DNA from 2 places in the Klebsiella ornithinolytica genome. Region 2 is predicted to be linked to the other one. Evidence: predicted binding sites of a transcription regulator. Region 2 holds the regulator's gene; the other holds the start of a gene.
What was found. The regulator PurR, encoded in region 2, represses purine synthesis genes. The targets are predictions, from matches to a motif close to CANGCAAACGTTTGCNTG.
Positions count from the first base shown of each region.

Region 1 (4,072 bases), 1.0 Mb from region 2:
GTTGTTGATCTCATTAAAGGTCATCCAGTACTTCACTTTGTGCTGATAGCGATCGAACACCACTTTCGCAAAGCGGACGAAGAAATCGATCAGCTTACGGTTACGCCAGCCGCCATACTCGGTCACCAGATGGTAAGGCATCTCGAAGTGAGAGAGCGTGATCACCGGTTCAATGCCGTACTTCAGGCATTCATCAAACAGGTCGTCATAGAACTGGAGCCCTGCTTCGTTAGGCTCCCGCTCATCGCCCAGCGGGAAGATACGTGTCCAGGCAATCGAAGTGCGGAAGCATTTGAATCCCATTTCAGCAAACAGCTGAATGTCTTCTTTATAACGATGGTAAAAATCAATCGCCTCATGGTTGGGATAATTTTTCCCCGGCAGTACGCCATCGGTGATTTCACGCGGCACGCCGTGTGCGCCGGCGGTCATCACATCAGCCACGCTGACGCCTTTACCTCCTTCCTGCCAGCCACCTTCCAGCTGATGCGCCGCCACCGCGCCGCCCCACAGAAAATCTTCTTTAAATCCAGACATGTTCTCTTCCTTATGCGCGATCGCCGTTAAGCGATCGGTTTTGCTGATTAAAATGGTAAACCGCCCCCATCAAACCGGCGTCGTTGCCGTGGCTGACGGTGTCGAGATAGTCCGCGATACCGAACCAGGCCAGATGTTCACGCAGCAGCGCCAAAAAGCCCGGCCGTTCCACAATGCCGCCGCCGATGAAAATGGCCTGCGGATCAAAAATGTTCACCAGGTTATACAGACCGCTACCGAGACCGTTGAAAAAGTCAGCCACCAGCCGCTGGCAGGTCACGTCGCCCGTATCGTAGCGATCGAATATCTCTTCCCCGGTCACCTCTTCCAGCGTTTTGCCGAAATGGTCGGCATAGCGCTGGCGCAATACGCGCATCGTGCAGTTTTCATTCATCGAATAGCGGCGCACATCGCGGGTGCCCGGACGATCGGTCTGCATATAGCCGAATTCGCCGGCGCGAAAACTGGCGCCGTGCACCAGTCGGTTATTACAGAAGATCGCCCCGCCGATGCCGGTGCCAATCGTCAGGACCAGAAAATCACTCATCTCGGCGGCTTTGCCCCGCCAGCGCTCGGCGAGCAGGACGCAGTTAGCATCGTTTTCGATGGCGACGGGAAGCCCGGTCTGTTGCTCCAGCCAGCGCTTAATGGCGAAATTATCGAACTTACGGATTGCGCCGCCCATTTCGATAAAGCCGGTGTGCGGGTTGACATAGCCAGGCGCGCTGATCGCCACGCCTTCACACGCCGGGTGAGCGGCAATCCACGCCAGCATCGCTTGCAGTATCTGGTCGCCATCGCTATCGATAATCGACTGCTTGCCTTTTTCACGCAGTTCGCCTGCAGCGGTGCTGACGCCCATTTTTAACGCCGTTCCACCGATATCAAATGCGGCAATGCTCATCCCGTCTCTTCCTCCTGAATCCCCGCAGAATCTACCTTCGGCTCTCTTGAACAAAAACAGAAACCGGTTTCAGTGGCATGATGGCTATTCCCGATGTCAGAGGCAAGCACAAGAATGTACCCGGTTTCATTTTCGTGAACCGCTTCAAATTTGTTCATATCGCTGCCGATTAACGCCGACTGCAAAGCAGGCTCGCAAACGTTTGCTTTCCCTGTTAGAATTGCGCCGATTTTTCTTGCTACCGCAAATGTGTGGAGATTTCGCAGTGACCGATAAAACCTCTCTCAGCTATAAAGATGCCGGCGTAGATATTGATGCAGGCAACGCGCTCGTCGACCGTATCAAGGGTGTGGTGAAGAAAACCCGACGCCCGGAAGTGATGGGTGGACTGGGCGGATTCGGCGCACTGTGCGCATTGCCGCAAAAATACCGCGAGCCGGTTCTGGTTTCCGGCACTGACGGCGTCGGCACCAAGCTGCGGCTGGCAATGGACCTGAAGCGCCACGATACTATCGGTATTGACCTGGTGGCGATGTGCGTCAATGACCTGGTGGTCCAGGGTGCAGAACCCCTGTTTTTCCTCGACTACTATGCAACCGGTAAACTGGATGTCGATACGGCAGCCAGCGTCATCAGCGGCATCGCGGAAGGCTGCCTGCAGTCAGGCTGTGCGCTGGTTGGCGGCGAAACGGCAGAAATGCCGGGCATGTACCACGGCGATGACTATGACGTCGCGGGCTTTTGCGTCGGCGTAGTAGAAAAATCAGAAATTATCGATGGTAGCAAAGTTGCCGATGGTGACGTGCTGGTCGCGCTGGCCTCCAGCGGTCCGCATTCCAACGGCTACTCGCTGGTGCGTAAAATTATCGAAGTCAGCGGCGTCGATCCGCAGACGACCGATTTGAATGGTTCGCCGCTGGCCGACCATCTGCTGGCGCCGACCCGCATCTACGTTAAGTCGGTTCTGGAGCTGATTGCTAACGTTGAAGTCCACGCCATTGCCCACCTGACCGGCGGCGGCTTCTGGGAAAACATTCCGCGCGTTCTGCCGGATAACACCCAGGCGGTCATCGACGAGTCCTCCTGGCAATGGCCAGAGGTCTTCAACTGGTTGCAGCAGGCCGGTAACGTCAGCAGCCATGAAATGTACCGTACCTTTAACTGCGGCGTCGGCATGGTTATCGCCCTGCCGGCTGAAGTCGCCGACAGCGCCATCGCGCTGCTGAACGAGAAAGGTGAAAACGCGTGGAAAATCGGCTATATCAAAGCTTCTGATTCCGAACAGCGTGTGGTCATTGAATGAAAAACATTGTGGTGCTGATTTCCGGTAACGGAAGCAATTTGCAGGCGATAATTGATGCCTGCGCCCGAAAGCAGATTAACGGCACCCTGAGAGCGGTATTCAGCAATAAGGCCGACGCGTTCGGCCTTGAACGCGCGCGTGAGGCCGGTATTCCGGCCCATGCGTTATCGGCCAGCCAGTTTGCCAATCGCGAAGCCTTCGATCGCGAGCTGATGCATGAGATCGATGCTTATGCGCCGGATCTGGTGGTGCTGGCAGGCTACATGCGGATCCTTAGCCCGGCGTTTGTCGCCCATTATCAGGGGCGCCTGCTGAATATCCACCCGTCGCTGTTGCCAAAATACCCGGGGCTGCATACGCATCGCCAGGTACTGGAAAACGGCGATGAGGAACACGGTACATCGGTGCATTTCGTCACCGATGAGCTCGACGGTGGTCCGGTGATTCTGCAGGCCAAAGTGCCGGTTTTTGCCGGGGATAGCGAAGACGAGATTACCGCCCGCGTGCAGACACAGGAACATGCCATCTACCCGCTGGTGGTGAGCTGGTTTATGGACGGTCGTCTGCGCATGGAGGGAAATCAGGCCTGGCTTGACAACGCCCCTCTGCCGCCGCAGGGCCATGCGGCCGAAGAATAATCATCAGCGCCTCCGGCACTCGCCAGAGGCGCATTTTATCGGTTCAGCCTCAGCCGCTTTCCCTCTGTTTTGTTTAAATCAGCGATGATTTTTGCCCGGTTTATCTCCAGGCACAGCCTCGTTTTGCACACAATATCGGCACTTGCTCGCCACCGTTTTTGTTCACAGCAGATTGAAAGAAAACTGTCATACTTCTTTGACATAGTTGGACATTCAATGGCAAAGCTCGCCATAATGAAAAAGCAACATCAATCAACCGGAGTGTGAGTTGTAATGGGCCAGGAAAAGCTATATATCGAGAAAGAACTCAGCTGGTTGTCCTTTAACGAACGCGTACTTCAGGAAGCGGCGGATAAAAGCAATCCACTGATTGAGCGCATGCGCTTTTTGGGCATCTACTCCAACAACCTCGATGAATTTTATAAAGTGCGCTTCGCTGAACTTAAGCGCCGTATCATAATTAGCGAAGAACAAGGGAGTACCGCCCATTCTCGCCATTTGTTAGGCAAAATTCAGGCCCGCGTTCTGAAGGCCGACCAGGAATTTGACAGCCTGTATAATGAGCTGCTGCTGGAGATGGCGCGTAACCAGATCTTTTTGATCAATGAACGCCAGCTTTCGGTGAATCAGCAGTCCTGGCTACGCAACTATTTTAAACAGTACCTGCGTCAGCACATCACCCCGATCCTG
Region 1 covers NZ_CP130153.1:1,340,024-1,344,095, reverse strand. Annotated here, with positions in the region: gene Q1L34_RS06400 (6-phospho-beta-glucosidase) at 1-537, opposite strand, end outside; gene bglK (beta-glucoside kinase BglK) at 548-1,441, opposite strand; gene purM (phosphoribosylformylglycinamidine cyclo-ligase) at 1,707-2,744, shown strand; gene purN (phosphoribosylglycinamide formyltransferase) at 2,741-3,382, shown strand; gene ppk1 (polyphosphate kinase 1) at 3,656-4,072, shown strand, end outside.
Region 1: the regulator PurR is predicted to act here: its motif matches at 1,633-1,650, upstream of purM (phosphoribosylformylglycinamidine cyclo-ligase).

Region 2 (4,072 bases):
TTCCCGATGTCGAGCTGATTGTTTTTCAGGAGGTCTTCAACGGCGTCTGGGACGCGCTGGCCGACGGGCGCGTGGAACTGGCTATCGGGGCAACGCGTTCGATTCCGGTCGGGGGGCGCTACGCCTTTCGCGATATGGGAATGCTGAGCTGGCATTGCGTAGTGGCCAGCCATCACCCGCTGGCGCAGATGAACGGGCCACTGAGCGATGATGTGTTGCGCAACTGGCCGTCGCTGGTCCGGGAGGACACTTCCCGTTCGTTACCGAAACGCACGACCTGGCTACTGGACAACCAGAAAAGGGTAGTGGTGCCGGACTGGGAATCATCAGCTACCTGCCTCTCGGCGGGATTGTGCGTAGGGATGGTGCCGAGCCATTTTGCTCGCCCCTGGATTGACCGCGGTGAATGGACCGCGCTGGCGCTGGAAAACCCGTTCCCGGACGCCGCGTGCTGCCTGACCTGGCAGCAGAGCGACACGTCACCGGCGCTGTCGTGGCTGCTGGATTATCTGGGGGACAGCGAAACGTTGAACCGGGAGTGGCTGCGGGCGCCGGAGTAACCGGCGCCGCACGGGCGATCAGCGACGATAATCGACGAACGGGCCGTCTACGACGGAGCGACGCTCTACCAGCCGCGGGTGAACCTCAATAGATTGCGACTCTTCACGCTTGTTGACGATACGATCCATCAGCATATTGAAGGCCGCTTCCCCCAGCGAATCTTTCGGCTGGTGGATGGTGGTCAGCGCCGGGCTGAAATAGCGGGCGTTACGCACGTTATCATACCCGATCAGCGAAATGTCCTGCGGCACGCGCAGTCCCATCTCATCCGCAGCACAGATTGCGCCCATCGCCATGATGTCGCCGCCGCAGAAGACCGCCGTCGGGCGATGCTGCTGGCTGAGGATCTGCTGCATGGCGCGGTAGCCGGATTCAGGCTCGAAGTCGCCCTGAACAATCCAGCTTTCCGGAACGGCGATCTGCGCTTCTTCCATGGCTTTCATAAAGCCCGCCAGGCGGCCGGCGCCGGTATTACGCTCCAGCGGACCCGGGATCACGCCGATTTCACGGTGGCCGCGTTCCACCAGATAGCGACCGGCCATATAGCCGCCTTCGAAGGCGTTATCGATGACCGAATCGGTGAAGTCGGCTTTGGATTCACCCCAGTCCATTACCACCATCGGAATATGGCGGTACTCTTCCAGCATGCTGAGCACCGATTCCGGATATTCAGAACACATAACCAGCAGGCCGTCGACGCGCTTTTGCGCCATCATCGACAGGTAGGCCTGCTGTTTTTCGAGATCGTTCCACGCATTGCCCAGAATCAGGGTATAGCCTTTCTGGAAACAGCTCTTTTCTACGGCTTCAATAATCTCAGCGAAATAGGCCGCTTCGCTGCTGGTGGCCAGCAGGCCAATCGATTTGGTGTGATTAACCTTCAGGCTGCGAGCAACGGCACTGGGGGAGTAGTGCAGCTCTTTGATCGCCGCCCACACGGCGTTGCGGGTTTCTTCCGCCACGAAACGGGTTTTGTTAATTACATGTGACACTGTTGTAGTGGAAACGTTTGCGCGCTTCGCTACATCTTTAATTGTTGCCATTACTTCTCACTCCAGACCTTGACCTGATCGTCTGATTATCGATACGTAAACGTTTGCCTATACACACCCTGAATACAATTTTCAACATTGCATCACGTCGGGAAAACGACACAGAACGACAGGAAGGGGTCAATGGCCGATACGCTTTCAAATTAGCGTGGGATTTTGTCCGATCTTGCGGCAAAGGGGAAGAGCAAAAATGTGCATCACCCTAAAACATGGAAGATTTTTGCGCTATATTGTGCAAAAATGAGCAAGCTCACTTTTCATGTGGGGATAACTGGGGGGAAAAATTGATGGATACAGATTTAAAGTTTTCGCTGACGACAACGATTATTGTCCTGGGTCTCATCGTGGCCGCCGGCCTGACAGCGGTGCTGCACTGATTTATCAGGGGGAGAGGCCTCTTTCCCCCGACATCCCGCCATTATTATCAATTTCGCAAAAATCTTTTGCCATTTCGTTTACTTTTGTTTTTTTGTGATTGATGTCATGCTTTTGACTTCTGATGAGATACCGTCGCCGATGGCGGTCTGCTGGAGTCATTGAATGAAAATCAACTTTCCCTTGTTAGCGCTGGCGATAGGCGCGTTTGGTATTGGCACCACGGAGTTTTCCCCGATGGGGCTGCTGCCGGTAATTGCCAAAGGCGTCGACGTGTCAATTCCGGCGGCGGGAATGCTGATCAGCGCTTATGCGATCGGCGTGATGGTCGGGGCGCCGCTGATGACTTTGCTGCTCTCTCATCGCGCGCGCAGAAATGCGCTGATTTTTCTGATGGCGATCTTTACGCTGGGTAACGTCCTCTCCTCAATGGCGCCGGATTACACCACGCTGCTGATTTCGCGCATTATCACCAGCCTTAACCACGGCGCTTTCTTCGGCCTCGGTTCGGTGGTGGCGGCGAGCGTGGTGCCAAAACACAAACAGGCCAGTGCGGTGGCGACCATGTTCATGGGGTTAACCATCGCTAACATTGGCGGCGTTCCGGCGGCGACATGGCTTGGCGAGACCATCGGCTGGCGGATGTCGTTCCTCGCGACGGCAGGTCTGGGGCTGGTGGCGATGGTCAGCCTGTGGTTTTCGTTGCCCAAAGGCAGCGCTGGCGAGCGTCCGAACGTAAAGCAGGAGCTCTCCGTGCTGGTTCGTCCGCAGGTGCTCTCCGCATTGCTGACCACCGTGCTGGGGGCCGGCGCGATGTTTACCCTCTATACCTATATTTCACCGGTGCTGCACACCATTACGCACGCCTCGCCGCTGTTCGTCACCGCCATGCTGGTGTTGATTGGCGTCGGCTTTTCGCTGGGTAACTACCTCGGCGGTAAATTCGCCGACCGTTCCGTCTCCGGGACGCTGAAGGGGTTTCTGCTGCTGCTGATGGTCATCATGCTGGCGATTCCGCTGCTGGCGCAGACACAGCTGGGGGCTGCAATCAGTATGGTGGTCTGGGGGGCGGCGACCTTCGCCGTGGTTCCACCGCTGCAAATGCGGGTGATGCGGGTGGCTCATGAAGCGCCGGGGCTCTCTTCGTCGGTCAATATCGGGGCCTTTAACCTTGGCAATGCGCTCGGTGCGGCAGCCGGTGGCGCGGTGATTTCCGGCGGACTGGGCTATGCCTTTGTGCCGGTGATGGGGGCGATAATTGCCGGTGTGGCGCTGCTGCTGGTGCTGTTCGGCGGGCGTTCGCAGCCGGAAGAGGCGTTGGTCGGACAGTAGTCGGTGTATTCGCAGAAGGGTTTCCCCTTCTGCGTTAGCGTTTTAGGCCGCCAGGTTGGCCGCCACAAACTTCCAGTTTACCAGCGCCCAGAAGTGCGCCAGATAGTCAGGACGGGCGTTGCGGTAGTCGATGTAATAGGCATGTTCCCAGACATCCACGGTCAGCAGCGGTTTGGCGTCGCCGGTCAGCGGCGTGCCAGCGTTGCTGGTGGAGACAATGCTCAGGCTGCCATCGCTATTTTTAACCAGCCATGTCCAGCCTGCACCAAAGTTCTTCGCTGCCGCGTCGGTAAACTTCGCTTTGAACTCTGCGAAGCTGCCGAAGGATTGATTGATGGCGGCTGCCAGCTCACCTTCCGGCTCGCCGCCCGCATTCGGCGCGAGGCAGTTCCAGTAGAAAGTATGGTTCCAGACCTGGGCCGCATTGTTAAAGATGCCGCCTTCAGAAGAGCGGACGATCGCTTCTAAAGATTGACCTTCAAACGCGGTGCCTTTGATCAGGTTGTTGAGGTTGGTGACATAGGCCTGGTGATGTTTGCCGTAGTGGTATTCCAGGGTTTCTGCGGAAATGTGCGGCGCCAGGGCGTCTTTTGCATACGGTAATGCAGGTAATTCAAACGACATTGTTACTCTCCTTATAACTTCTTGTTTTCTAGCTCACATTCAAAGGATGTTTGACCATCCACAACAGCATGTACTGTCCCTCGCCGGGGCGAGTGCAACAGGTTTTTATTGTGATCGGAATGCTAACA
Region 2 covers NZ_CP130153.1:2,374,476-2,378,547, forward strand. Annotated here, with positions in the region: gene punR (DNA-binding transcriptional activator PunR) at 1-560, shown strand, start outside; gene purR (HTH-type transcriptional repressor PurR) at 579-1,604, opposite strand; gene cydH (cytochrome bd-I oxidase subunit CydH) at 1,901-1,990, shown strand; gene Q1L34_RS11100 (MFS transporter) at 2,154-3,320, shown strand; gene sodB (superoxide dismutase [Fe]) at 3,363-3,944, opposite strand.